DNA from 3 places in the Sporosarcina sp. USHLN248 genome. Region 1 is predicted to be linked to each of the others. Evidence: predicted binding sites of a transcription regulator. Region 1 holds the regulator's gene; each other region holds the start of a gene.
What was found. Region 1 encodes LexA, which represses DNA repair genes until DNA is damaged. Its sites were predicted from a motif close to CGAACATATGTTCG; they were not measured.
Positions count from the first base shown of each region.

Region 2: uvrB (excinuclease ABC subunit UvrB) is a predicted target of LexA. The motif match lies at 5,678-5,691, and genes of this name have one in related genera.
Region 3: WFH04_RS10045 (YolD-like family protein) is a predicted target of LexA. The motif match lies at 8,188-8,201, and genes of this name have one in related genera.

Region 1 covers NZ_JBBCZC010000004.1:115,815-126,022, forward strand. Annotated here, with positions in the region: gene miaA (tRNA (adenosine(37)-N6)-dimethylallyltransferase MiaA) at 1-229, shown strand, start outside; gene hfq (RNA chaperone Hfq) at 269-493, shown strand; gene WFH04_RS02870 (trimeric intracellular cation channel family protein) at 543-1,139, opposite strand; gene WFH04_RS02875 (methionine gamma-lyase family protein) at 1,283-2,545, shown strand; gene WFH04_RS02880 (dihydrofolate reductase family protein) at 2,626-3,006, opposite strand; gene lexA (transcriptional repressor LexA) at 3,346-3,966, opposite strand; gene yneA (cell division suppressor protein YneA) at 4,165-4,473, shown strand; gene WFH04_RS02895 (YneB family resolvase-like protein) at 4,470-5,120, shown strand; gene WFH04_RS02900 (DUF896 domain-containing protein) at 5,314-5,547, shown strand; gene tkt (transketolase) at 5,667-7,670, shown strand; gene sirA (sporulation inhibitor of replication protein SirA) at 7,952-8,398, shown strand; gene WFH04_RS02915 (GNAT family N-acetyltransferase) at 8,442-8,939, opposite strand; gene WFH04_RS02920 (YneF family protein) at 9,125-9,361, shown strand; gene WFH04_RS02925 (alpha/beta hydrolase) at 10,199-10,208, opposite strand, start outside.
Region 2 covers NZ_JBBCZC010000020.1:45,308-55,515, forward strand. Annotated here, with positions in the region: gene WFH04_RS09940 (YjcZ family sporulation protein) at 4-102, shown strand; gene WFH04_RS09945 (hypothetical protein) at 226-417, opposite strand; gene WFH04_RS09950 (HTH-type transcriptional regulator Hpr) at 471-1,085, opposite strand; gene WFH04_RS09955 (YtxH domain-containing protein) at 1,214-1,576, opposite strand; gene WFH04_RS09960 (tryptophan transporter) at 1,995-2,519, opposite strand; gene WFH04_RS09965 (HIT family protein) at 2,629-3,060, opposite strand; gene WFH04_RS09970 (ABC transporter ATP-binding protein) at 3,241-3,990, shown strand; gene WFH04_RS09975 (ABC transporter permease) at 3,974-5,188, shown strand; gene WFH04_RS09980 (IDEAL domain-containing protein) at 5,286-5,519, shown strand; gene uvrB (excinuclease ABC subunit UvrB) at 5,891-7,873, shown strand; gene uvrA (excinuclease ABC subunit UvrA) at 7,879-10,208, shown strand, end outside.
Region 3 covers NZ_JBBCZC010000021.1:240-10,447, reverse strand. Annotated here, with positions in the region: gene WFH04_RS10095 (ABC transporter ATP-binding protein) at 239-2,020, opposite strand; gene WFH04_RS10090 (ABC transporter ATP-binding protein) at 2,026-3,780, opposite strand; gene WFH04_RS10085 (YolD-like family protein) at 3,861-4,196, opposite strand; gene WFH04_RS10080 (hypothetical protein) at 4,256-4,432, shown strand; partial or broken gene WFH04_RS10075 (DinB/UmuC family translesion DNA polymerase) at 4,455-5,334, opposite strand; gene WFH04_RS10070 (hypothetical protein) at 5,673-6,026, opposite strand; gene WFH04_RS10065 (hypothetical protein) at 6,120-6,569, opposite strand; gene WFH04_RS10060 (hypothetical protein) at 6,973-7,200, shown strand; gene WFH04_RS10055 (cupin domain-containing protein) at 7,216-7,548, opposite strand; gene WFH04_RS10050 (helix-turn-helix domain-containing protein) at 7,603-7,785, opposite strand; gene WFH04_RS10045 (YolD-like family protein) at 8,234-8,572, shown strand; gene WFH04_RS10040 (Y-family DNA polymerase) at 8,589-9,893, shown strand.

The DNA of each region.
Region 1 (10,208 bases):
AATTGGCTATAAGGAGCTTCATCAATATTTTGAAGGAACTTTAACAATTGATGAGGCAGTGGCGTTGATTAAAAAGAATACCCGCAATTATGCAAAAAGGCAAATGACCTATTTTCGAAATAAATTGGATGTGCATTGGTTTGATGCATTGACAGATCGTGAAATAATTATTAATGGAATTTTATCAATATTGAAGGATTTTGATCAGAACATCTCGAATAATAGATAAAGAGCAAAAGAATATAGAAGCTACAGGAGGATGGGGTGTATGGCACAAGGAAACATGCAAGAAGTTTTTTTGAATTCATTAAGAAAGAACAATACGTTTGTTACAGTTTTTTTATTGAATGGATTCCAATTGAAAGGGCTCATTAAGTCGTATGACAATTATACCGTCCTGTTAGAGTCGGATGGCAAGCAGCAATTGATTTATAAGCATGCGATTTCAACGTATGTACCAGCAAAACCTGTCACGTTGAAGGACGAGGCGTAATGAGGAAAGGCCGCATTCAAGTCTTTAATGAGACTTGATACGGCCTTTATTATTTTGGCCCTTGTGGTAATCGCCAATGGAAACGATAGGAAAGCATTCGTAACATTGTTGTTACGATCAATAATATATATAAGGCGATATCTATCTTATGTAAACCGAGACCGACGAGAAGCCCGGCCACTGCAGCCCATACTGCATAAATATCCTTTTGGAAAATTAGCGGTTTTCTACCAGCTAACACATCTCTAACGACACCGCCGCCAGCACCTGTCAATACTGCTGCAACCATAATAGCAAACAATGATTTTTCATATTTGACTGCTAACATTGCACCTTGAATTGCAAATGCTGCAAGCCCAACAGCGTCAAAATATGTCCCCCATCTGTTCCAATGAGTTAATAGCATTTTCGAAAAAAAGAAAATGATAAGGATTGAAATGGTCGCCACAATAAATAGGAAATTTTGATCCCATAGTACAGAGACGGGGGCGCCAATTAAGACATTCCGTATTGCACCGCCGCCAAACGCTGTCACCATCCCTAAAATATATACGCCAAATAAATCATATTGTTCTTCAAGTGCTATGAGGGCGCCCGATATTGCAAAGGCTGCTGTTCCGATGAAACTAAAAACTTCCCAAGCCAAACAACTGCCTCCTTTCTGAGAGCATCTATTATTGTAGCAAATGAATGGCGAATACGTTAGTCTCTTCTTTGTTTTGTGAGCTTCAAACGCCATTTATTATGATAAGATAATAGGGTGACTATAAAAAGAAAGAGGAATTACGGATGAAACTATTTCAATATAGCGAGCAACTGACATTACGAGCTTCGGAAGTAGAAGAAAAAATTGCTCCCTATTTTAAGCGTATCGAAGAGATTGCATTTTATAATCAGAGAAAGGTATTATCCGCTTTCCGGAAAAATAAGGTGAGTGATTTTCATCTCACAGGATCAACAGGATATGGGTATGATGATAGCGGTAGGGATGTCTTAGAACAAGTATATGCTGACGTGTTCGGAGCGGAAGCATGTTTAGTTAGGAACCAAATTATTTCAGGGACGCATGCCATTTCGTTAAGTCTTTTTGGGTTATTGCGTCCGGGAGATGAGCTGCTATATATTACAGGTAAGCCATACGACACTTTAGAAGCGATCGTTACAGGAAACGGTGAGGATACAGGATCATTGCATGATTATGGCATTACGTATAAACATATTGATTTGAAGGAGGATGGTTCTGTCAATTTTGAAGAAGTTTCAAAACATGTGAATCAACGTACTAAAATGATCGGCATTCAACGATCGAAAGGCTACTCGGATCGACCTTCTTTCCATGTGGAAGAAATTGAGGAAATGGTAAGGTTCATTAAAGAGATCAATGAGGATCTAATCGTTTTTGTGGACAATTGCTATGGTGAATTTGTGGAAACAAAAGAGCCGATAGAAGTAGGTGCTGATATTATGGCCGGATCTCTTATTAAGAATCCTGGCGGCGGGTTAGTACGTACGGGAGGTTATATCGCAGGGCGTTCGGATTTGATTCAGAAGTGTGCATATCGATTGACATCTCCGGGAATTGGTTCGGAAGCGGGGGCTTCATTGGATATGCTTCTTGAAATGTATCAAGGGTTTTTCTTAGCTCCTCATGTCGTAAGTCAGTCGGTGAAAGGTGCAGTATTTACAGCTGCTTTACTGGAAAGCTATGGCTTCAATACGACACCGCACTATGCAGATCTCCGCACCGATTTGATTCAATCTGTCAATTTCAGCAATGCTGAACAGATGATCGCGTTTTGCCAGACGATTCAAGAAAACTCTCCGATCAATGCTCATTATGCACCTGAACCATCCTATATGCCTGGCTATTCCGATGATGTAATCATGGCTGCTGGAACATTCATACAAGGATCGAGTATCGAATTGACAGCAGACGGACCGATCCGACCACCTTATACTGCATATGTGCAAGGCGGTTTGACATATGAACACGTAAAAGCGGCAGTTATGTCTTCTATGGAACAACTATTGAAATCGCAAATGGTGAAATAATATTATTAATAATTAAAGCTTTAACTCACGTTAAAAGGAGAAACACTCAACTACGAGGTTTCTCTTTTTTTAAAGCGCCCTTATTTGATTACTTTGTACCGGAGTTCAGCAAATTGATTGAATCTCCGCATTCCTTTTAAAGAGAGATTTAATTGTTGATTTCCTTCTCTGAATAGGGGAATACCTTTGCCAAGTATCGTTGGGGCAACTGTTATAATCATTTCATCAACTAACATTTCCTCAATAAAGGAAAGCAACAATTCTCCGCCACCAACAATCCAAATGTTTTTTCCCTCTTGGCTTTTTAGTTTGTTGACAAAACGATTTATATTACCATTTACAAATTTTACATCTTCCGTATTTTCTATTATAGATCTTGAAAATACGTAGCATTCTTTGTTCTTATATGGAAACTCCCCTGAATTTTCCTTTATTATCCAATCGTATGTTCTTTTCCCCATTAAAATGGTATCCACAGTGTCGTAAAATTCTGTAATTCCATTATCACCTTCACCTTCGACATTAAAAAGTCACTCTAGAGACTCATCCTCAGTAGCAATATATCCATCCAAACTTGAAGCAATAAATAATACCACATTTCGATTTTTACTCATTAAATTCTCCTTTACTCTTTTTTAGAATGTTCTCTGAGGCTTTGATTGATAAATAAGAACTTTAAAAGGTTTTCAGACAAAATTCGAATATTTTTCTTGAAAAATTCTAAACAAAAGGGAGTGTCACGAAATCGTGTGTCACTCCCTTTAGATGTATGGATAAGTTCAGTTGAAAGCAGCTAGACATTAATGAATATGTCGGTATACGCCAACAACTTTTCCTAAGATGGAAACGTTGTCTACGATAATTGGTTCCATAGATTCGTTTTCAGGTTGCAATCTAAAATAGTTTTTTTCTTTAAAGAATCGCTTTACTGTCGCTTCATCCTCTTCAGTCATTGCAACGACAATCTCCCCATTATTGGCAGTATGTTGTTGTTTGACGATGACGTAATCTCCGTTCAAAATACCTGCATCAATCATACTTTCTCCCATTATTTCAAGCATGAAAAGGTGGTCATCAGAAGTTCCGTAAGTTTCTGGTAGCGGGAAATACTCTTCGATATTTTCAATTGCAGTGATTGGAAGGCCGGCGGTTACTTTCCCTACAAGCGGAACGTGCAGAACTCCCGCTTTGAGTGCATCATGACCTTCAGGGTCTAACACTTCTATTGCTCTTGGTTTTGTAGGGTCTCTACGAATATACCCTTTACTTTCCAAGCGAGCTAAATGTCCATGGACTGTAGAGCTTGAAGCTAGTCCTACTGCTTCTCCTATTTCACGGACGGACGGGGGATACCCTTTTTGCCTTACTTCTTCTTTTATGAATGTCAATATATCTTGTTGTCTTTTCGATATTTTTTTCATTTTTCTCACCCCTCGATTAAAAGTTGTCTTAGGAAGTTTGTGGTTTCTTAACCACATTCGTGATTATTCCTTAAAAAGAGTATAACAGGTGTTCGAGTGGTTTGCAAACAGAGGTTCGAGAAAAACTGTTGACTTATAGGAATGCCTGTTCTATAATGGGAACAAATATTCCGAACAGACATTCTTGGAGGGGTTTTTATGAAGTTCATACAAAAATACGGATACATATTGTTCATGATGTTGCTCTGCTCTACATTTACTCTCTTTTGGGTTATGAAGCATTCACAACCGAATGACTTCGTAGAAATTACAATTTCCGAAGGGGATACGTTATGGGGGCTTGCCGAACATTTTTCCGAACATGAAGAGCCTCGTCAATGGATACGAAAAGTAATAGACATGAACGATTTAAGTTCAACAACGATTAAATCAGGAGAAACGCTCAAGCTGCCAGTCTATGCAAATTACGATGCCAATGCTATAGTATTGGCGGGTGAGGAACGATGAAAAATTGTGTCATTTACTGTAGAGTCAGTACAGAAAAAAACACGCAGGAACCTTCGTTAAGAAGGCAGGAAGAAGAGCTTATAGCGCTTGCTCAGAAGTTAGGGTATCATCATTTGAAAACATTTTCTGACAAGCATAGCGGTTATGATATTGAGCGAGAAGGATTACTTGATCTGCTCGATTACATCAAAACTGAAAATATTGACGCAGTTTTAATACAAGATGAAACAAGATTAGGTAGAGGGAACGCGAGAGTGGCCATTTTACATTTGCTATCGAAAACGAACATATCGATTATTACCAATCATGATAGCGGCAATATTGCTTTAAACGAAATGGATACAATGCTGTTGGAAATATTGGCGATCGTTGAGGAATATCAGCGTAAACTGCATAACGCGAAAATTAGAAGAGGAATGAAACGGGCAGTGCGCGAAGGCTATAGACCTGAAAACAATTTAAAAAACAAAGGTAATATGGATGGAAGAGAAAGAATAGAAGTGCCAATCGAAGAAATTGTTTCATTGCGTAAAAAAGGGCTCACATATGAAGAAATTACAAGCGTTTTAAAAGGTTTAGGTCATCATATAAGTAAAGCGACTGTACATAGACGTTATAAAGAATATGAAATGGAGCAGGAAGGCTGAATGGTTGCACTTCCTGCTCTTTTTGTATACCTTCTATAGTAGAGTTTCAGTGTAAAAGCGTTTTTCCATCAGATAGTGCTCTTGGAAGTAAGCAATGTGTTATATACAGAACTCTTCGCATTCTACAATTGAATGCAATTGCTGTGCAATTTTTGTTCTAAAAATGAAGTTTTATTACAATTGGAGGAATACTATGCTATCGCAAGATAAAATCAACCGTATCAATGAGCTTTCCAAAAAGTCTAAAACGATAGGATTGTCAATCGAAGAAGCAAAAGAGCAAACAAAATTACGAAAAGAATATTTGGAATCATTCCGTTCCTCTATGAGAAATACAATTGAGAATGTTAAAGTGCTTGATCCACAAGGAAATGATGTTACACCTCAAAAAGTTAAAGATGCAAAAAATAAAAAATATTTGAATTGATTGAGCGGGACATTTATGATATCCGAGATGCGGATTGTAATTCTTGTCTATATTGACTACACTATTATAGGATACGATTTATTCACTATTAGAGAAAGTTACGGGAAAGGATGTTCAGAATGACGGAACAAATTGAACAGTTAGCGATTAATACGATTCGAACATTATCGATCGATGCAATTGAAAAAGCAAATTCAGGTCACCCTGGATTGCCGATGGGTGCAGCTCCGATGGCGTATACGCTGTGGACAAAACATATGCACCATAACCCATCCAACCCGAAATGGTTCAATCGGGACAGATTTGTTCTTTCTGCTGGACATGGATCCATGTTGCTATACAGCTTGCTTCACTTGAGCGGCTATGACCTGCCAATGGAAGAAATCAAGAACTTCAGACAATGGGGTTCTAAAACACCCGGACATCCGGAGTATGGCTATACGGTCGGCGTTGAAGCAACAACTGGCCCATTAGGACAAGGAATTGGCATGGCTGTAGGAATGGCTATGGCAGAAAAACATTTGTCTGCAACATACAATCGTCCGGATTTCCCTGTGATCGACCATTATACTTATGCGCTTTGTGGAGACGGCGATTTAATGGAAGGCGTAGCAGCCGAAGCGATTTCTTTAGCTGGCCATCTACAGTTGAATAAGTTGATCGTCCTATATGACAGCAATGATATTTCTCTTGATGGCGATTTGAATATGGCTTTCACAGAAAATATTCAAAAACGTTTTGAGTCTTACGGCTGGAATTATATTCGCGTAGAAGATGGAAATAATGTTGGCCAAATTTCGAAAGCAATCGATGAAGCCAAAACTAATGAAGGCGGCCCAACAATTATCGAAGTGAAAACTGTCATCGGCTATGGATCTCCGAACAGATCCGGCAAAGCGGATGCTCACGGTATGCCGCTTGGCGAAGATGAAATGAAATTGACGAAAGAATATTACAAATGGACTTTCGAAGAGGATTTCCACGTGCCGGAAGACGTATACAGCACGTTCAAGAAATCGATTGAGGAGTTAGGTGTCAAATCGGAGAAGGAATGGAATGACCTATTTGACCGATACGCAGAAGCGCATCCTGAACTATTTTCACAGCTCAATGCAGCCATCAATAACGAAATTACTGAAAACTTGTCAAATCTGCCGACGTATGAAGCTGGCGCATCGATTGCTACGCGCTCCGCTTCAGGAGATGCAATCAATGCGATCGCCAAAACGGTTCCATCGCTTTTTGGAGGAAGTGCTGACTTAGCGGGCTCAAACAAAACGACAATTAAAGGTGCTGGAGATTTCCTTCCAGGTAACCCTGAAGGCCGCAATATATGGTTCGGTGTTCGTGAATTTGCAATGGGGACAGCGTTGAACGGTATGGCACTCCACGGTGGATTGAATGTTTTCGGCGGTACGTTCTTCGTGTTCAGCGATTACGTCCGACCTGCAATCAGACTATCTGCTTTGATGGAACTTCCAGTGACGTATGTATTTACGCATGATAGCATTGCTGTTGGCGAAGATGGACCGACTCACGAGCCAATTGAGCATTTATCTTCATTGCGTGCAATGCCTATGTTGACAGTCATAAGACCAGCGGATGGCAATGAGACATCTGCCGCTTGGGAAATTGCTGTTCAATCGAAAGATAGGCCGACTGTATTGGTGCTTTCACGCCAAAACTTACAAGTCTTGCCGACAACAGGCGAATTAGCTAAAGAGGGAGTTCGTAAAGGCGCCTATACTGTTTCTCCAGCTAAAGGTGAAGTTGCTGAGGCGATTTTAATCGCGACAGGTTCAGAAGTGAATTTAGCCGTTGATGCACAAAAGCAACTTCTATCGGAAGGAATAGACGTTGCAGTCGTCTCTATGCCATCTTGGGACTTATTCGATAAACAAGATGACCAGTACAAAGAGTCCGTATTACCGAAAGCGGTGAAAAAACGTCTATCCATTGAAATGGGTTCAACGCTAGGATGGCATAAATATATCGGTGATGAAGGAGAGGCAATGGGCATCGACCAATTTGGTGCAAGTGCCCCTGGAGCGAAAGTGATTGCCGAGTATGGCTTTACTGTAGACAATGTAATGAATAAAGTAAAAACAATGTTAAATAAATGATTGTGAGGCCACTTTGGAAAAAAACAATTTCCAAAGTGGTTTTTTGGTTCATGAAAAAATCTTTTTCAATTTATGAGTTATAGGGAGTTGCTTATGCTTATATATTTGTTTTTTTGCGGTAGTTTTTGGGCATATGCGGTTCTATTGTCTTTTATGAGCTCATCAATAAAAGATACTTCAATGTTTCCACCATTCCGACAATAAAAGTGTCTATCTTTTTCGTAATATGACAATATTTTTATTACATTTAGGGTAGACTAATAGAAAAGGAGGTGACGATCATGCGATCATATGGGATTTACAAAGTGAAAAAACGGTACCAATCATTCATTCTCGGTAGAGAGGGACTATTATATGATTTATTGAAAGATGATGCCCATGAGCGGCCTTTACAAGAAGTGCAATTTTTATGTGATGAAATTGAAGAAGCTGCAATTGACCAAGCCATTTTGAAAAACTTAGGAAAGAGTTTTACAACTGTGGAAAGCGATGAAGGAGAATACCGCTTATCCCATCCTATGAAAGGTTCGATCCACATCTCTATTTCTCCATATTCACTGTTAGCATATTGTGACGGTTCACGCATGTTAGACCTCGATCTCTTCGTCGCCTTATCCGGGTCTGATGATCGTTTCTTTGCAGTCATGGATGAACAAGGAGAGTGGGGATGGTTGAAACCGGTGAAGCAAGATTATCATTTAATGACCGAAAGGACTATTGTATTTTAATGGTATGAAGAGACCCAGGAAAGGAAAAGGGGTCTCTTTATTTTTAATACCGAATCAGTTCATATTGAATCAATTGGTTTGCTTGTCCCATATAAATTTCATTGCCAATTTTGCTGCGCTCGATAAATCCAGTTTTCTCTAACATTTTTCGCGAACGTACATTCCCCTCATGTGTTTCGGCTGTAAAAATATCAATTCCAAGTGTATTTGCCGCATAGTCAATCACTCGCAATAATGAAGCAGATCCGATTCCATTTCCCCATAAGGAACGATTCCCAATTGCGATGCCGATTTCAGCGGAATTTCCCTTAATGCATGCTAAATCTGCATAACCGATTAACTTGCCTTCAAACTCTATCCCAAGTCTTATAAAATTATGAGCTTTATTGTTTACACATTTTTGCCACCATTGATAAAGCTCATCTCTGTCCCTATTTTTCTCCCAGCCGTTTGCCATGCAAAAACCATCATCTTTAGACCATTTAAGGACGTCATCGAAATCATTTATCTGTAAAGGTCTAAGGCTAATTTCCATCTCCATATTGTAGTCCCCCTTAAAAATCAATAAATAATTCTACTTTTCTTATTATAGTATAAGAAATACAGCTAAAACGTCAGCAGATCAAAAAATTAAAATACCCAGACATTGCTATATGGCGCCGCTTTGTTGTATAATCCAACATGGTAGAGTAATCTCGAATAACGGTAGTGAAGGAGGTATAACGGATGAGCACGATTTGGGTAATCCTCATTGCCGTCGTCGCGTTAATCGCTGGTGTGGCCCTTGGATTTTTCATCGCACGTCAATATATGATGAAATATTTGAAGGAAAACCCACCGATCAATGAACAAATGTTACGGATGATGATGATGCAAATGGGACAAAAACCTTCACAAAAGAAGATTAACCAAATGATGGCGCAAATGAACAAAGTAAGTGAGAATGCAGGTAAGAAAAAATAATTGGACAAGGCAATAATATTGAGATAACGCAGTTTGTAAGTGTTTCAACAAATGCTTGCTAATTGTTCTAATCAATAATTGCCTGTCACAATGATGTACCCGAATCATTCTTCACGAAAATTACATGTTGTGCTTAATCTTTCTTAATCAATTACAAACGAACCACTTTTTCTGGTGAAAGATAAACCGGAGAGGTGGTTTTTTTGATGGAACTATAAGATGTTTTTAAAAAATAATTCTTTCACTTACTATTTGTAGTTTGAGCGCTATGGAAATAATAGGCTAGTCGATACGAGCAACACATAGAAACGATGAATAGTTCATAATGAAACACGCCTAAAAGCTGTACAGTAGGCTAGAAATGATAAATGGTTATAGAAAGGTGGTACAGGTAACAATGTGGGATTTTTTCGAGCGTATCATGATAAACAAGTAGTTTTAAAGAGGAACAGAGATCTTATTGATTAGATGCTAAAACAATGTTTATCGTTTATAATTGAGCGATTAAAAAATTTTAGATTTTTTATCATATGGAGAAATTCAACAAAACCAATTTATAAAGGTTCTTGAGATTTGAGTTTCTTCTATCCACGATAGAATTCTCTGAATTACCGCCGCAATGGATTGAAAGCGTTGAAACCGAAAGAGCGCGGGGATCGTGGTAGTTCCAGAAGGCTTTCGAAATTAATTATGTGTAAAAAGTTAGGATATAGCTGATTATGTAGTTTAATATTGTTCATGCTGTAATATTCCCATTTTACTGGCCACTTTTCTATTTCGGGAAAGTGTTTTTATTCAAATGAAAAATCCTTGCCCCGTGACAAGGCAAGGAGGTTATTAAGAGGAA
Region 2 (10,208 bases), on a different contig from region 1:
CGTATGAGTGGATATGGCGTAGGGCAAGGTTCTTCCGGATTCGCGTTGATCGTCGTATTGTTCATCCTGTTGATTATCGTCGGTGCAGCATATTTGTACTAATCAAAAAGTCCACGTCCCGGGGTAAATCCCGGCGTGGACTTTTTTATTTTCATTTGGATATCGGACTGGATTCGTACCCTTACCTCGTCCCGCCTTTTATTGGATGTTTAGAATAAGAACGAGTTATACTTTTAATAAAACTTCTAAATAAAACGATAGGATTAAGATTGTAATTAAAATATTGACGGTACGGTAGATTTTCGGTTGCTTTTCTTCCGGAATTTCGCGTGTTTGACAAAGTGCATATGTCATTTTGTTTATTTGGAATAAATAAAATAACGAGAATAGGACAGTAATAATAAGGATCAAATCCATTCCTCCTCTTCATAGCTTCTATTTATGATAGCAGAAATAGAACGCTGTGCAAATTATTTTTCCTCCGCTACTTGCAATTCAGGCAGCGTCTCTTCTTCTTTTTCGATTTGTGAGGAGTACAGAGCGACTAATTCTCCGTTTTGATCCGCAAAGGAATCGTCAATACTTTTAAAGCCCCGTTCAAAAATTTCCATAAAATCTTCCCCGTAAATATTGCGAATGACCGCCATGACTTCTAAAAACTCTGGGAATTTGCCGTAAATATTTTTTATTTGCAATGAACCATCTAATATGCCATGGTCTGACTTATAATAATTTTCGTTCATCTCATGGAGTAGAATTTCACCTTTATCTGTGACTGCGACGTATGTATTTCGACGATCGGTATCTTTTTTAAAGAAATTTAAGTATCCACGTTCCTCTAATTTCTTTGAAAAGTTAAATGCGGTAGATACGTGCATGACACCGAATTTAGCTACATCTGAAATCGTTGCCCCTTTAAGATGGTGAGCAATCATAAGAATATGGTGTTCATTAATATTCAAATCATAAGGTTTTATCCACTGTTGCCAATCTTTTTCAACGGCTTTCCAAAGAGCTTTAGACATCTGTGCAACACGTTGACTATAAATCATCGCATCTTTTTGTGAGAATTTTTGCTCCGTCATAAGATACCTCCAAAAGAAAATAATTTACGCTCCTTTCATTATAGCAGGAAAATAACAAATAAAAAAGTTGGAATTGCAAAAATTCTTTATAGAAAATAAAAAAAGGTACCCGAAAAGTGGATAACCTTTTACTTTTGATGTGATAGAAGTGATTGTTCCAATTCAGCGATAGACTGTTGAATCGATGAAATTTCCTTTTCCAATCGCTTTTTGTTCGCTTCTGTCGATTGTTGCCAATGTTGCAATGTGTCTTTTAAATCTTCTACTGTTTCTGGAAGTCGTTCCTTCGTTTCTTTCGCCAGATGACCGATCGAGGATTTTAATTCGGCAAATTTTCCTTTTACATCGGATAGCTTATATTTTATATCGGACGAAGCATGTTTGACAGATGTACGTAGTTCACTGCCTGTTTGAGGTGTGGAATAGAGCACTGTAATTGCTGCTGTAACAGAGCCCGCTAAAAGTCCGAGGACAAATGTAGAAGTTTTCAAATCGTCCCGCTCCTTTCATTATGAATAGTATTCCTGTTCTTAATTCAATTAAAACATGGGAGTGCGGGAACGGGCAAGAATGAAGATATACAAAAAAGCTTCCCCTGTAAGAGGAAGCTTGCAGCTTGTTGACAAACGCTCGCATACTGCGTTGCTCGTCTCGCTCGTCCCCTCATGAACTTAAGTTCTATTCGGGTCTTCGCTCGACTTCGCGCGGGCCTGCACGATGCAGGTCATGCAGTCGTTGCGACAGGATGTCGCGCACTTAGACTGCCTTCCACGTGACAAGCGTTTTCAAGCCAAGCTGGGCAAACACCTATCTCATGACTACAAACCTTAAAAGGACTGTAGACAAAGTAAAAAGATACTTTGTCTACAGTCTGAAAGCTTCCCCTGTAAGAGGAAGCTTGTAGATTCATTAATGGTGTAAAGCTGTTTTGAATGAAGTTCTTTTTAATAGCCCGGTAATAATCGGATACATGATGAAGAAAACGACTCCATTCATGGCGATTGCCGGCAGTACAACTGTTAAAAATAGCAATCCGAAAGGTACGTTTGCCCCCATTACATAAATGGCGACGGATAAGAAAATTGTACCTGACAAAAGCGTTCCTAAACATGCGATCATTGTTGACACGACCAAATGTTGAGATAGCTTTTTCATTGCCACGATCACCGCATAGACGATAAATGCCGTAATGAATTTATCGATAATATTGGGGATGAACCCACCAGGAAAGCTCGTAAAGATGCCAGAAATGATGCCGGTTGTAGCACCTAAAAGAAACACGCTTTTCACATCAGGAAACAGGAAAATGCCGATAAACATCATCGTCAGCATGAAGTCAGGCTTCATGCCTTCACCGTAACCAGGGATCACCAAATATAAAGCTGCACCGACCGCGACTAAAATAGCCATTAACGTCAAATTTTTCGTATTCAATTCTACTCTCTCCTCTTCTATTCTCTTCTCAATACCTGTATTTTCCTAACGTATCCTCGTGATCGTTAGCGAAAATATTTATATACTGTACCACCAATTGTCCGAAAAATCAAGGTAGTTCATTGAATCTTTTCCGAATGCCATTTGCAATTTCATGTAATCGTTCCTGCGTAAATTCTTCTACTTTTGCATTCCACTCGAATTGGAAGCCATCCGTTTCATCATAGCGTGGAATTAAATGCAAATGAAAATGGAACACAGCTTGTCCTGCAGGCGCACCATTATTTTGCAATAGATTCATCCCGGCAGGAGCAAATTCTTCCTTTAGTATGTTTGCGATTTTAGGGACGACCTGAAAGAGATTCGCCGCCTCTTCCGCAGTCATTTCATAAATGTTTTCACGATGTGCTTTCGGAATGATCAACACATGGCCTTTTGTGACAGGCATGACATCCATGAAGGCGACTACCGATTCATCCTCATAAATTTTTTCACTTGGCAATGAACCTTCCGCGATTTTGCAAAAGATGCAAGAAGTCATTTGAAATCATCCTTTCCAGTTCATTTCTTGTTGAATTTCGGGCATTTCTCATCATAGTGTAGCATAGTTTATATGAAGGCGTGAAAGGTGGACAAAGCATTTCCTATTATTTTTTGGTAAGATGTTTATCATAACATAGCAAAAATGCAACGGAACGAATGCCGGGAGTGGAGGATGGATATGGCAATCTTATCAGTGAAAGATGTAACTGGCGGCTATACTCGAAAGCCTGTTTTGCATGATTTAACATTTGACATCAATGAAGGGGAGTTAGTTGGCTTAATCGGCTTGAACGGTGCCGGGAAAAGTACAACGATTAAGCATATTATCGGGTTAATGAACCCCCATGCAGGAGAAATAGAAGTGAATGGCGTGACTTTTGACGAAGATGCAGAGCAATATCGAAAATCGTTTACGTATATTCCTGAAACACCGATTTTGTATGAAGAACTTACGTTAAAAGAGCATTTGGAATTGACAGCGATGGCTTACGGCTTGGAACGGGAAGTTTACGAGGCGAGGGCCGAATCATTGCTTAAAGAATTTATGATGGAGAAAAGGCTGAATTGGTTTCCTGCGCATTTTTCAAAAGGGATGCGCCAGAAGGTTATGATTATGTGTGCATTTTTAGTGGAGCCTTCGCTGTACATAATCGACGAACCATTTGTCGGCTTAGACCCGATTGGAATTCGTTCACTATTAGATCAAATTTCAGAGCGGAAAGCTGCAGGAGCTTCCATTTTAATGTCTACACACGTATTATCGACTGCTGAAAAGCATTGTGACAGGATCATTTTCTTGCATGAAGGGAAAGTGCGTGCGCAAGGGACGATGGATGATTTGCGAGCGGCCTTCGGCAAGCCGGGCGCTTCATTAGATGAAATTTACATTGCGATGACAGAGGTTCAAAATCATGAAAAATTTGCGTGAGTTATGGGGGAAACGGCTAGCCCATTATATGAATGAACTGCAAAAGTATATGAAATTCATCTTTACCGGGCATTTAGCAGTTGTCTTACTATTTGCGATCGGAGCTGCTGGCTATGCCTATAGCGAATGGTTAAAAGACGTACCTGCCGGTTTCCCATCTGCGATCCTAACAGCAGTTGTCATCGGAGCGGCGCTTACATTTAGTGCACCTGTCACATTATTGCAGCCGCCCGATAGCGTGTTTTTCCTGCCGCTTGAAACCAAATTAGATCGTTATATGAATCGCGCTTTGCGCTACACATTCTTTTCTCAGTTGCCGCTTCCGTTAATTTTGTTCATCGTAGCAATGCCTTTGCTGTCAGCGACTGGCCTCGGTGAGAGCAATATGTATTTATTGTTAACAGGTATCATACTATTGCTTGTGAAATGGCTGTATGTGCACACTGAATTTTATTTTCGATATGCGAATGAAGGAAATGGTGTTTTATTCGATCGGATCGTTCGGTTCGTATTGGCAGCATCCTTGCTGTACGTTGTCATTGAAGGACATGTATTTTTCATCCCGGTAATCGGTCTTGTAATGGCTATATATGATGTAATTTTTAAAATGAAAAGTGCAAAGGTGCCTTTCCCATATCGTCATTTCATTTCACTGGAACAAAATCGCATGATGCGTTTTTACAGATTCGCGAATTATTTTACGGATGTACCGCATTTAATGGGCTCAGTTAGCAGAAGAAGCTATTTGAATTTCGTTTTACGTCCTGCTATTTTTGGAAAAACGAAACCACAGCAATTTTTACTTCGGAGAACGCTTTTGCGTACAGATGACACGTTTTGGCTATGGGTACGGCTTACGTTATTATCCATTGTAGGCATTATACTCATTCCGTTTCCGATCGTGATTACAATCTTTGTAGGAGCGCTCTCTTTTGCAACGGCGATCCAACTGCTTCATTCGCTGAAGGCAGATGATGATTTCAGAATGGATATGCTATTTCCAGAAGTGGATCAAACACGCTTTCAGGCGATTCGGAAAACAGTCAGCTCTGCGCAATGGGTACAGACAGCCGCGGTGCTGATTACAGCATTTTTCATATATGGATTCAGTTTGACGCCGTTTATTTTATCGATCGTCGTCATTGTTATATCGCAATTGACAATACGAAGGACAAATTTGCAAACCGAATACGATTGACATCCAAGATTTGAAATGAAATAGAATATTCTCAAAACCCTTGCAACATTCCTTGATCGTTATGTATAATGGAAAAAAGGCATCAGGGGTGAGGGAGATGGAAAAAAACTATTCATATGCCGAGTTCTTAAAAGCCGTTGGGAAGAACAGTTCTTCGTTGCATGCTGAAAAACTGTTAAATGAAATTTATATGGATCTATTCATTAGCCATATACATCGTGAACAAAACAGAAACCGTCTCTTGGAACTGATTGACGAATCTCTTGTCCATAACGATAAAGAAGCTTTTCATCGCTTAACGGAAGAGCTGCGTTTATTAGATGAAAACTGATCAACTGAAATTGTTATGTAAGAGGAACTTCCAATTTGAAGAATAGGAATAGAGCTGCTAACAAGCCACCGATTGGCTGTTAGGAGCTCTTTTTGTATTCAAAATGGTTGAAGGGCAAGTTTTTCGGCAAATGTGTAAGTGAGAGAAAGACAAATTTTAAAACGTACGTTCGTTTATTTCTTTAGGAATATGATAGACTATGATAAAATGTAGAATAACTTCATACAGCACAGATCCCCCATTTCAAGAAGTGGCGGGATGACCGCAGGCGAAACTTGCTAATCAGCAAGGAACATTACTCTGATTCAAGTGAAGCCTTTGGATACAATGACGCCGATGTGTCATTGATTTTGAAACGGGGAGTGACATTTATGGTCGAAACATTTGATTTGCGTGCGCCGTATAAGCCATTGGGGGATCAACCATCAGCAATATCAAAATTGGTTGAAGGAGTACGCCGAAATGAAAAGCATCAAACATTGTTGGGGGCAACAGGTACAGGGAAAACGTTTACGATATCGAATGTTGTAACAGAAATAAACCGGCCGACGCTTGTTATGGCACATAATAAGACGTTGGCGGGACAATTATACAGTGAGTTCAAAGAGTTTTTTCCGAACAACGCAGTCGAATATTTTGTCAGTTTTTATGATTACTATCAACCCGAAGCATATGTGCCGCATACGGATACGTATATCGAGAAAGACGCGACGATCAATGATGAGATTGATAAGCTGCGGCACTCAGCGACGACAGCATTGTTCGAAAGAAATGATGTGTTAATCGTTGCATCAGTATCTTGCATATATGGGTTAGGTTCGCCGGAAGAATATCGGAAGCATGTAGTTTCGTTAAGAACGGGTATGGAAATCGGGCGCAACGAGTTGCTTCGAAAATTTGTTGACAATCAATATGCCCGAAACGATTTGAACTTTGTTCGGGGAACATTCCGAGTGCGTGGGGATGTGATAGAAATTTTCCCTGCTTCACAAGATGAACATTGCATCCGGATCGAATTTTTCGGTGATGAAATTGATCGCATTCGGGAAGTCGATGCGCTGACAGGAGAAATATTAGGCGAGCGCGACCATGTTGCCATCTTCCCGAACTCCCACTTCGTAACTGGCGAAGATAAAATGGTAAAGGCAATCGCGAATATTGAAACAGAGTTAGAGGAACGGTTAAAAGTGCTTCGAAGCGAGGACAAATTATTGGAAGCGCAACGTCTTGAGCAACGTACACGGTACGATCTTGAAATGATGCGCGAAATGGGATTTTGCTCGGGCATTGAAAACTATTCGAGGCATTTGACGTTAAGACCGCCTGGCGCAACGCCTTATACATTGTTGGATTATTTCCCAGACGATTTCCTAATGGTGATCGATGAAAGCCATGTTACGCTGCCGCAAGTGAGAGGAATGTACAACGGAGACCAAGCAAGGAAACAAGTTCTTGTAGACCATGGCTTCCGCTTGCCATCCGCCCTTGATAACAGGCCGCTAATGTTTGAGGAGTTCGAAAAATATATTCACAACGCCATCTATGTCTCGGCAACGCCAGGCCCTTATGAAATTGAACATACGACAGAGATGGTTGAACAAATTATCCGTCCAACGGGCTTGCTTGATCCAATCATTGAAGTGCGGCCGATCGAAGGACAGATTGATGATTTGATTGATGAGATCAATGAGCGTATAAAACGCAATGAACGGGTATTGATTACAACATTAACGAAAAAGATGTCGGAGGACTTGACCGATTACTTAAAAGAAATCGGTATAAAGGTGCAATATCTTCATTCAGAAGTGAAAACCCTTGAACGGATTGAGATTATTAGGGAACTTCGGTTAGGCACTTACGATGTGCTGATCGGAATTAACCTTTTGAGGGAAGGGCTTGATATTCCGGAAGTATCACTCGTCGCAATTTTAGATGCAGATAAAGAAGGATTCCTTCGATCCGAACGTTCTTTAATCCAAACGATCGGACGTGCAGCGCGAAACTCGGAAGGGAAAGTAATCATGTACGCTGACCGATATACCGATTCTATGACGAAGGCGATCGAAGAAACGAAACGCCGGCGAGAAATTCAAGAAGCTTACAATAAAAAGCATGGCATTACTCCGACGACGATCAAAAAGGAAATTCGCGATGTGATCCGGGCAACACAAGTCGCAGAGGAAACGGTCACCTATATTGAAAAAGTGACAAAAGGAAAATCCTTGTCCAAGGAAGAGAAAGCGAAATTGCTCGCAACGCTCGATCAGGAGATGAAAGAAGCGGCAAAAGCACTCGATTTCGAAAGGGCGGCCGAATTACGCGATACGATACTAAGTTTGAAAGCTGAAGGGTGAAAACGATGAAAAATAAGGAAATCGTCATTCAAGGGGCAAGAGCCCATAATTTAAAAAATATAGATGTCACGATCCCTCGTGATCAGTTGGTCGTCATTACAGGTTTATCGGGATCCGGAAAATCTTCGCTTGCGTTCGATACAATTTACGCTGAAGGGCAAAGAAGATATGTGGAATCGCTCTCTGCCTATGCAAGGCAGTTTTTAGGACAAATGGACAAGCCGGATGTCGATGTGATCGAGGGCCTTTCACCTGCTATTTCGATTGATCAGAAGACGACGAGCCGCAACCCGCGTTCCACTGTCGGTACGGTTACGGAAATCTATGATTATTTGCGCCTTCTTTATGCGAGGGTCGGTAAACCGATTTGCCCGAAACATGGAATCGAAATTACATCACAAACGATTGAACAAATGGTCGATCGCATTTTACAGCTGCCGGAACGTTCACGGCTGCAAATTTTGGCTCCGGTCATTTCAGGCAGAAAAGGGACGCATGCCAAGCTTATTGAGGATATTAAAAAACAAGGATATGTCCGTATACGAGTCGATGGCGAAGTAATGGATTTAGACGACAACATCGAGTTGAATAAAAACAAAAAACATACGATCGAAATTGTCATTGACAGAATCGTATTGAAGGAAGGCGTCGAAACGAGACTGAGTGATTCCCTTGAGTCAGCGCTTCGATTATCAGAAGGCACTGTATTAGTGGACGTTATCGGAGAAGAGGAATTGTTATTCAGCGAACATCATGCATGTCCGTTATGCGGATTTTCCATCGGTGAATTGGAGCCGCGTATGTTTTCTTTCAATAGCCCGTTTGGAGCTTGTCCTGATTGCGATGGATTGGGAACGAAATTGGAAGTTGACCCTGAATTGGTCATTCCCGACCCTTCGTTATCACTGAAAGACGATGCCATCGCTCCTTGGATTCCTACAAGCTCACAATATTACCCGGAATTGTTAAAAACAGTTGCCAAGCATTTTAAGATTCCGATGGATGTGCCAGTGAGCGAGCTATCGGACGATGATTTGAAGATATTATTGTACGGTTCGAAAGATGAAAAAATCCATTTTAAATATACGAATGAATTCGGAAATACGCGAGTGAATAATATATATTTTGAAGGTGTCTTGTCGAATGTGGAACGTCGGTTTAAAGAAACGACCTCCGATTACATCCGCGAGCAAATGGAGAAATATATGGCTCAGCGTCATTGCCCGACATGCCACGGCTATCGTTTGAAGGAAGAAGCACTTGCTGTCAAAGTGAATGATCGCCATATCGGCGAAGTGACGGCAATGTCGATTACTGAGGCGAATGAGTTTGTACACAATTTATCCCTTTCCGAAAAAGATATGAAAATAGCCGCACTTATTTTGCGCGAAATAGAAGAGCGCTTAGGTTTCTTAGTGAATGTTGGGTTGGATTATTTGACATTATCTCGTGCAGCAGGAACTTTATCCGGTGGGGAAGCGCAGCGGATTAGGCTGGCGACGCAAATCGGATCGAGACTGACTGGAGTATTATATATATTGGATGAGCCGTCCATCGGGTTGCACCAAAGAGATAATGACCGATTAATCGGTACGCTGCAAAGCATGCGAGACATCGGCAATACGCTCATCGTAGTAGAACATGACGAAGATACGATGATCGCTGCAGATTATTTAATAGATATCGGACCAGGAGCTGGCGCGGCTGGCGGTCAAATCATTTCCGCCGGGACGCCTTCAGAAGTGATGAATGATCCAGCTTCCTTAACCGGTCAGTATTTAAGCGGTAAAAAATTCATTCCACTTCCGACTGAAAGAAGGAGCGGAGATGGCAGAGTTGTTTCTATTAAAGGAGCTTCGGAAAATAATTTAAAGAACGTCAATGCAGATTTCCCTCTCGGCAAATTTATTGCAGTTACCGGTGTATCGGGGTCCGGGAAAAGTACACTCGTCAATGAAGTTCTCTACAAAGTACTATCGCAAAAACTGAACCGCTCCAAACAAAAACCGGGACAATTCAAATCAGTATCCGGTTTGGAAGAATTGGAGAAAGTAATCGATATCGATCAATCGCCGATCGGCCGGACGCCGAGATCGAATCCAGCAACGTACACAGGAGTGTTTGACGATATTCGCGATGTTTTCGCGATGACGAATGAAGCGAAAGTGCGGGGCTATAAAAAAGGTCGATTTAGCTTCAACGTAAAAGGCGGTAGATGTGAAGCGTGCAGGGGCGATGGCATTATAAAAATCGAAATGCATTTCTTGCCCGACGTCTATGTGCCATGTGAGGTTTGCCATGGGAAACGATACAATAGGGAAACGTTAGAAGTGAC
Region 3 (10,208 bases), on a different contig from region 1:
ACTGTGAACAGTTTATGAACGTTTCAATTGTTACATTTGTAAGCTGTTTTCGCTTCTATCCAACCTTCTATTATGGGCGGTTTTATAGTTCTCTGTCGTTTCTCAACAGTTGAAAATCGATTAACAGCTAAGAGTTTTTCTTCTACAGTGAGTTTAGTCAAAAAACAGCACCTCCAATTGTTAGATGGTGTCTAACAATTGGGGTGCAGTTCATGCATGAGCAGTCGGTTTTTTCAAGTTACATGGCATCCTCAATGAGGCCGTTCTGAAGTTGGTACATCATATAGTAGAGACCTTTTTGAGATAAAAGTTGCTGATGCGTCCCACGCTCGACAATCTCTCCTTGATGGAGAACTAATATTAACTCCGCATCCTGAATAGTACTTAGTCGATGGGCGATTGCGATCGTTGTACGCCCTTTCCGCATCTTCTCCAAACTGTTTTGGATTGCGACTTCTGTTTCTGTATCAATGTTCGCAGTCGCTTCATCCAACACTAAAATTTTCGGATTTGTTGCAATCGTACGGGCAAAAGCGACGAGCTGGCGCTGTCCGCTTGAGAAAGTGGCACCACGTTCCGTCACTTTCTGTCCGTATTTTTCCGGCAGTTTTTCAATGAATTCATTTGCTTGGACAAATTCTGCAGCAGCACGAACGTCTTCCCCGCTCATAGACTTATTATGCAATCGGATATTGCTTTCGATATCTCCGTAGAAAAGGAATGGATCTTGTAAAACTAAACCGACCTTTTTTCGGATTTCCGACTTCGGTAAGTCTTTCAACGATATGCCATCAATTAAAATTTCTCCTTTGCTATATTCATAGAAACGCATGAGCAAATTAATAATGGAGCTTTTTCCGCTACCTGTATGGCCGACTAATGCGACTGTCTCGCCGGCATTCGCTGTAAATGAAATATTTTTCAGAACATCATTTTTGCCATCATATGAAAAAGTTACATTGCGGAACTCGATTGTTCCTTCTCCGATTTCCTTCTGTCCTTCTTCATTTTGCTGCGGCTCCATGTCCGGATCATCCATTAGCTTGAATACGCGTGAAGCGGATACTAAAGCTTGCTGGAAAATGGACATTCGCTGCATCACTTCCTGGACTGGATGAAATAAGCGGCCGATCAATGTCGTGAAAGCGTAAATTACGCCGACTTCAACTGCATGATCTATTGAAAGGAAACCAAAATATCCTAAGACAAACACAATGGCAATTGCATAGAGCAAATCTATAAATGGCGACAAGAGAATACTGTCGAATTTAATATTCCGCATACCTGTCCGGTAATGCCCTTCATTAATATCATCGAATTCCTTCGCCAACCGCTCTTCCTGCCTGAAAGCTTGAATCATTCCCATTCCGGACAATGATTCCGCAATTTTGGCATTCAACTGGCTGAGTCGCTCCCGAAGATCTTGATAGAAATCCGCACTATAGTGCCGATAAACAATAATAATGATTAAGAATAACGGCAACAATAACATGGAAACGAATGTCAGTTTCACATCAAGCGAGAAGAGAGCAAAGAACACTCCAATAATGACGAAGATCGCTTGTAAAAAAGTGACCATTACACTGACAAACATCTCTTTTATCGACTCTGTGTCATTTGTAACCCTTGATACGATACTTCCAGCCGGTGTCCGGTCAAAATAGCGCATGCCCAACCCTTGTACTTTCGTAAATACATCAATACGCATTTGCTGAATAATTCTAAGAGCAATATCTTGGAAGCGCAATTGCTGGAAATAAGAAATAACAACAATGAACACTTGTAAACCGATATAAATAAGCGCCAATGTCAGCACTTCATTTTTCGGGAAATGTAAAGGTGTCAAATAATCATCGATGAACGATTGGATAATAAGCGGCCCTACGATGCTTCCCGTAATTGTCAGTGCAAGGAAGAACAATGCGATGGCAATGCTTTTCTTATGGGGAATTGCATAGCGCATCAGTCGTTTGAATACGACCCATTGATCTTTTGCCGTCAATTTAGGCTGTTTCTCCATTTGCATCATTCTTCACCCCCTTGCTCGACAAGTACTTCCAATTGCTGCAAGTCATACATTTCTTTATATCGTCCATTTAAGGCGATCAATTCTTCATGTGTACCCGCTTCTACAATCGTACCCTCATGCATGACGATAATTTTATGCGCATGCTGGATTGCACTTAAACGATGCGATGTTATAATTGTCGTTTCTCCTGTGCGAGTTTGCTTTAATGATTCGAGGATCGCTTCTTCCGTCTTGGCATCCACTGCCGATAGGGAGTCGTCCAAGATGAGCAATTCAGGCTCCATAATTAACGCTCGCGCTATGGAAACGCGTTGTTTTTGGCCGCCTGATAAAGAAACGCCTCGTTCTCCGACAATCGTTTCATACCCTTCCGCGAAGCCGACAATATCGTCATGGATATGGGCTAGTCTTGCTGCCTCATAAATCTCTTCACGATCGAGTTTTGGATTGGTAAACGCAATGTTTTCTGCAATTGTCGTCGAGAAAAGGAAATGATCTTGCGGTACATAACCGATTGATTGGCGCAAGCTTTGCTGCTTGTATTGGTTAATTGGATATCCTCCATATACAATGCTGCCTTTATATCCTTCGAACTCACGTAATAGCAGCTTTAATATCGCTGTCTTTCCTGAACCGGTCTTCCCTACAATGCCGAGGGTTTCGCCTCTTTTCAGCTCGAAATGTACATTGCGCAATGCTGGCGTTTCGTCATCAGGGAAATAGAACTCCTCAACATCAAAATATAAATCGCCTTCCGGGCGCCCGGCAATTGCTCCCGGAACGTCTTGTATTTCCGGATCGATCGATAACAATTCCGTAATACGGCTATAAGAAGCATTTCCGCGCTCTACGATATTGAACAGGAATCCGAAAGCTAACATTGGCCAAGTGAGCAATCCTAAATATGTACTAAATGCTACCATATCCCCAATCGTCATCTGTTCAGCGATAATAAACTTTGTTCCAAAATAGAATGATAAAATATAGGAAATTGCGAAAATTCCGGATATTGTCGGATCAAATAAAGCATCCACTTTTGCGACCCGCATATTTTTTGCTACGACATCCGTTGAAAGATCCGTAAAATCGTCAATATCTTCTTTTTGCTGTCCAAATGTTTTAATCACTTTAATGCCTGAAATACTTTCTTGTGTCTTGTCGTTCAAATTAGAGAATGCCTCTTGTGCAAAGCGGAAACGTCGGCGTAGCAATCTTCCATAATAACTTGTCAAGAAAATCATAAACGGGAATGGAATGAGTGCAATGAGCGTTAGCTTCCAATTAATTGTGAGCGCCATCGTCAAAATGACAAAGCCGCCAGTTGAAATGGAGTCAACAAGTGTCAAAATCCCCATTCCTGCCGTTTGTTGCACAGCGTTGATGTCATTTGTAGCATGTGCCATCAAATCGCCGACACGTCTTTTTTGATAAAATGACGGTGACATCCTCGTGAAATGATTGAATAGCTTTTCACGCATCGTCCTTGATAAGAGGACTGCCGACCCAAAAATCATGACACGCCAATAGTAACGGGACACATACATCAAAATACCCGCGGCTATCAAAATGGCTAACCATTTCGTAAGTGTCGCGGCTGTAAGCGTTCCATCAGTAATATGGTCGACAATTAGCCCAATAATTTTCGGAGGAAGCAATTGCAATAAGGAAACGAATACAAGCGCTGCAATGCCTAGTCCATATTGTTTCTTCCTTTGTTTGAAAAACCAGCCGAGCTGTAGTAAAACTTTCACATAACTTCCCCCCTATCTTTTTCTCTGTCCTTGAATAGTCTACCAAAAGTCTGAACAATAGAAAAGGTACGATTCTTAAATCATTCGGAAACTGAAATACTTTTCAATTCAGTAAATGGGATGCGATGAACTTCACCTTCCGTTTCACTGATAAAAAGAATATTCTCCACTTGATCGATTTTTCGAATAAATCCCTTTGCCTCCACCGTATCGTTTCCTATCCAGTAATGTACAATCACCGACAAATGCCGCTCTATCGCTGTAGCTATTTCATAATTCCATTCTTCTAACTGCTGCTCATCCGGCTCTGCCTTATTCACTTCATTTTCCTGCTCCTGCTGCAGCTGCCGCAGTTGCTGCACATGTTCTGGCAGCATCATCGCCGTCCATTTTATCCGCCCGCGATCGCGAATCATACGATCGACTTCCTTTCTAATTTTAATTTGTAGAATGATATAGAAAACGAGGTGTTTATATGCCGATCGACACAACCGTCTTCATCCTAACCATCCTATTCGGGCTTATCATCGGCGCTTTCATCCTCCGCTTCATCGTCCGGAGCACGATTGATTCTTCAATGCTTATGAAAAAGGTAGAAGAGGTGGAGGCTGAAATCGCCGAATTAAAAAGCGAATTGTGCGAACGGAAATAAGCTCTTCATTCATGAGAACAAATTATTTATAATGCCCGCCAATCAATTTAGAACGATGGACGGCAGTGCCGTATTTTCTGCGTAAGCCATCCATCGCCTCTCCCAATTGGCGCCTTCTCCATTTGTCTTCTTCAAATAGGCTGAGCTGCATAGCATATTCATTTTCCAAATTGTAAGCTAATCGCAATACGCCGCACCGGACGTCCGTCATGGAATTCATTGAACAGCTCCTTGCATAATCGAAAAATAACCATCGTGTCATTTGTTGCTGCATGCAGGGAGCGTGAACGTCCAAAGCCTCCTCCCAACGAATGCTTCGAATAGCCGATGGACAAATGGACCGTCCTTCCTGCTTTGCCTGCCTCTCTTGCTCTCATGGCAACGTCTTCACACATTTCAAGCAGGACAGCGAAAACATCTTCCGGTTTGGTGTAATCTCTATAAAGAATTTGTCCTTTACCATAGCTTACTTGCCCTTCGACAATCGGAGGGATGCCGACATCAGACAAATCAATGCCATGCGCATGGTAATATAATTGATTGCCCATAATGCCAAATTTTTTCTCTAACTGCTCAAGTGACGCATGAGCTAAGTCACCGACTGAAAAAATGCCCATATTATTAAGCCTCCGTTCCACTTTGCTGCCGATTCCCCACATACGGCTTAACGGGGCAACTGGCCACAATTTTTTCGGCACATCTTCATATATCCACCGAGCAAAGCCGCTTTTTTTCGCTTCAAGATCAAGCGCCAACTTCGCCATTAGCATATTCGGCCCCATGCCGCATGCCGATCTCAACTGAAACTGTTTAAAAAGCTCTTCCTGCATTCTTCTTGCCGTTTCCTCGGCAGGTCCCCATAATTGCTCAGTACCGCCCAGATCGACAAAGCTTTCATCAATTCTGTTGTCAAGTAGTTGTATATTATTTGTATTCTAAAGAGCGTTTTTCGGATTTTTGAACTCGATTGGGCAGTTGTTGTGCTCCAGAGAACACTACTGAAAGAAAAAGTATTTTAGAACTCATGGAAAATATATAACCTATAGCCGATCTTAGGGACATCGAACACACGGACAATTCTACCGACATTTATAACGGAAGAGCGTTAAGATAGCGTAACTGTCGATAACCGAGAATAAAATTGCAAATTATAAAAGGCTATGGAATTTTTTCATTCCATAGCCTTTTGCCAGCAGGCGATAACCATTAAAGATAAAGGGTTCCGCAGCGTTCAATCCGATTACCCAATGATATTCACTTTCGGTTCATACTCACTTAATACTTCAATCACATATTCAGATGTTATATAGACGTGATGTTCAACATTGGGGACATGTTCGCTTCCCAGCATCGCTATGCCATCATACCATTCAAGGAAATCAGAACTCTCCATTTTGTAAAAACTAGTATAATTGTCTGTCTGGTGTTTATTTTGTGCCTCCCTTACAAGATCTAGTAAGTCTTGTCTATCTCGTTCTGCGACCAAACGCATAGACCATATATATGAACCATTTATATATTGATCATAAATAACTTCATATATTTTTCCTGATAAATTAGAAAATCTTAATGTCAATCCTTTTTGTAAATTCATATCATAGAAATCCATACCATCAATAGTACCTGGGCATAGATCCCATGCATGTAAAACCCTCTTATCTATGAAATTCAACTCCCAACTTTATTATTAATCATAGTACCTTATTTTGTCTTTTCCAAACTCTAAAGTCCATGGTCTTAAAAGATCGTCAGTACTACGATGTATATTAAAGGTACCAGCGGGAGTTGTTTTTAAATATATTACTTCTCCCTTACTATTCGTTGTTCTAATAGTTGTTCCTCCGCTAATGCTGTTTATGTCCTTTAAAGCATTGTTAAGTCCACCTCTGTTTGAATATATGCTTATACCTGTATTTGTGGTCTTAACAAAAGCTGCTTTTCCTTTGATTCCACCCCATTCTAGCTGTATAGTTTCGATTAACTTAGCATTCATTGCTTCAAAATCTTCGTCTGGTATTAAAACATTCAAATTCTCATTGGTATTCACGGTTTGAGATTGAATTTCGTTTGCCAAAACGGAAGGCGACATAACTAGCAGTATTAATAGACTAAGAATTGTTACAAATGTTTTTCTCATTCTAATCACTTCTTTTCTGTAATATATACACCATACGACATGGAATTTGAATTGTAAATATATTCCACGAAAAGGCATATTGGGAAAATTCATTAGGTAAATAGTCCAGTTACCAAGTGTTTTAACTAAACAATATCTTGAAAACTTGATGCATTAGCATTCTAAGTTGGGATAATTCCTTAAATAAAAGTAACTTTTCAATAATTATTATCATGAAAGATAAACCCAAAAAACACATTCACTCTTCGTTCTTTTTTTATAGAAAAACCGCTCCTCCAATATTTGTAGCTAAAGTTTTGTTATATAGGAATAGACTCAAGAAGTATTTGTAGTTTTTTGTTGATTCAGTATAATTAAATAGGTAGTTACAAGGGCTCAATATAATAACGAGGGGGTGTTAAATATGAGATATATGACAGTTGATAGAGCTAGAGAAGAAATTGACCGACTGCAGCAATATGTTGATTTAGTTGAATCATATGAAGCCGACACCTTAGAAAAATTTATCATCAAAAAGTATGCCCTAACCGGCAACTTGGAAAAAACATTGGATTTGGTTCACAGCTTTGGATTCGGTATGCTTTATGGGGTTTGTCTATCCTCAATTGGGGCATTCTTTGTATCAGGATAAGCTATGGGAAAAACATTAGATTTCGTATTTCAATATGATATGAAGAACAACAACATCGTTGGTATGATTGGCATATGAATGCGTACCGTCGGTAGAGAAGCTGATTGTATCATATTGACTCAAAATATATGCCTCACCATTAACATTAATGGTAATTGTGCCAGACATGACAGTTGCAATTTCAGTTGTATTATGATGATGCTTTTCCGGATGGTAGGTGCTATTAGGCTGTAAATAAGCACGGTACATTTCCGTATCATTATTTGTATTTTGAAAAATCGGCTCAATTGCCCAGTTATTTTCGTCTCCAACAATTCTTAACCCTTCACCGGCCCGCGACAGATTCACATTACTTTCAGTTGAGAATAATGCCATGAGTGGTATGGATAAGCTTTTTGAGATTTACCATAACATCGCTACTGTTGGATTTGTTTCTCCGCGTTCTATATTTCCTAACGTTAGCTTACTTACACCCGATAATTCCGATAAATCTTCGAGACTTAAACGCTTTTCTTTACGTAGTTTTTTTAGTACAGCCCCAACTTGTAAAACAATTTGTTTTGGATCATCAGTTTCTAAATTCATTTAAAACCACCCTTTGCATTGGCATAGGTAAAATAATTATCAGTGTTTTACGTATTATAGTGGATAAAATAATAATGAACAAACCAAATTATATATTATAATATGCAAAACCGATAGTTGTATCTATTAAAATATGCCTTTCGAAACGATTTTTACTGTAGGGCTACCTGTTACGAATTCGAAATTCCTAACAAATGCCTCTGATTTAACGGCTTATGATTATTAAATTCTTTTTCATAAATACTTTTTCAAAACCCTCTGGTGATTCCTGCTTTATAAGTGGTGTTGGATCAGCCATGGTCTAAATTTCTTTTCGGATTCCTCCCCAAAATTCCCAAGCCATTGCAAAAAAAAATAGGATGGTGATTTCCATACTTTACATATTTAATACTCCTTGACTACAGAACAGAAGTTCGCATATCATAAAGGAACAAGAAAGGTGGTTTTTATGCATCCTATTCGTGATAGAGGGATTATAAAATGGCAAAGTGCAATGCTATTGCCTGAGCATATAAAAAAGTTAAAGGATTTTTACCAAGAGGTATATAAAGTTCAAAAGCCCATTTTAGATGAACAACAATTATCTGAACTTGATGTCCTTGTACGAGATGCAATGGAATATAATACTCCACTTCACTTTATATTTTTTGAAGATGGCGAGCTCATAAAACTTAAAGGATATATCAGTTTTATCGATATGATTGGTAAACAATATCGTATAAGGGATTTTCACAACATAAACCACTTTATAGCTTTCCACAAAATCATAAAAATCACTAAGGAATAGTTGGGAGGAAATTAATATGGACTACTCACAATTTCCCGCTCGAGACATTGCTATCGTTGATATGAAGAGTTTTTATGCTTCAATTGAGTGTGTCAGAAGAAATTTAAATCCCTTAACCGATTATTTAGCCGTTGCCGGTAATACACAACGTAACGGTTCTGTCATCCTTGCTGCCACCAAGAAGTTTAAGGAAATGGGTATCAAAACAGGGAGTCGTCTGTATGATATCCCTGAAGAATTTCGTAAATATGTAGTTTCCCCAAATATGCAATTATATATCGATGTGTCGGTGAATATTACACGACTGCTTAATCAGTATGTGCCAATTGATGATATATTTGTTTATTCAATTGACGAACAATTTATCGACCTCACTAGTTGCTCCTCTTTATACACCCCTTACGAAGCTATAACTGACATAAAACAAGCCATTTTCAATAGCTTCGGTCTTCCCTCGGCCTGGGGCCTGGGCGACAATCCTTTTTTAGCTAAAGTGGCCTTAGATATATATGCGAAGAAAGAACCCTCTGGTATAGCGGAAATTCGATATTCCGATGTACCGAATAAACTATGGACGATCGAGAATCTGGCTGATGTGTGGGGCATTGGGAATCGAACAAAAGAAAACCTGGCCAGACTGGGAATTAAAAGCTTATATGAAATAGCTCATTACCCTGTCGGAAAATTGGAGAAACGTTTTGGCATCCTAGGTCGTGAGTGGTTTTTACATTCTTGGGGTATAGATACTAGCGTCTTTAATGGATTATTCATTCCTTACAACTCTGTTGGCTCTAATATGGGCAAACTCTCCAAAACAAAGGGATATGGTCGCGGTCAAACGCTTTTAAGGGACTATACCATTGTGGAAGCTAAGACAATTCTTTTAGAACTTTGCGAAGAAACCATGCGACAAGTTCGATTACACAAGTTTGTAGGCAAAACGGTATCTATCACTGTAAACTATAGCCGTGATGTAGCCGTTGATGGGTTCAATCGCTCAATGACTGTTCAGGAGCCGTTCAATGAAACCTTGAAGATGTATAATATAGCTTTAACAATTTATCAACGTTTTATTGAAAACTACCCAATCAGGTATATAAGCGTTCGTCTAACAAATCTTTCTAAAGATACAGACACATTTCAAATGTCACTATTTGATCCTAATGGCTTCCGTAAGAAAAAACTAGGTTTTGTCATGGATGCAATTCGAGAAAAGCATGGTTCTGCTTCTCTTGTACGCGCATGCTCTCTCACCTCTGCCGGTACTACTGTGGAAAGATCAAGATTAGTGGGAGGACATCAAGCTAATGAGCATTCATAATACGTTGTATTCGCTATTGATAAATTTTTCATGATACAGTAAACAGCCATTTACATAGGCAAGCGTTAAACAATGCACTTCAACTCAAATGGGTATTGTTTGAAGCTTGCCTAAATAATTATTGTTTATTATCCCCATGTTCCTGCGGCATCTATAAAGCTATTGCTTCCTAAATCACTTTGTTATACTCCTTCCATCCAACGTTTGAATGTTGGTTCCACTATTCTGAAGTTCATCCCATTTCTGTACTTCACATCATCACAGCCTTATTATTTTAAGGCAAACGAAAAGCACTCACCTCAATAGATAAGTGCC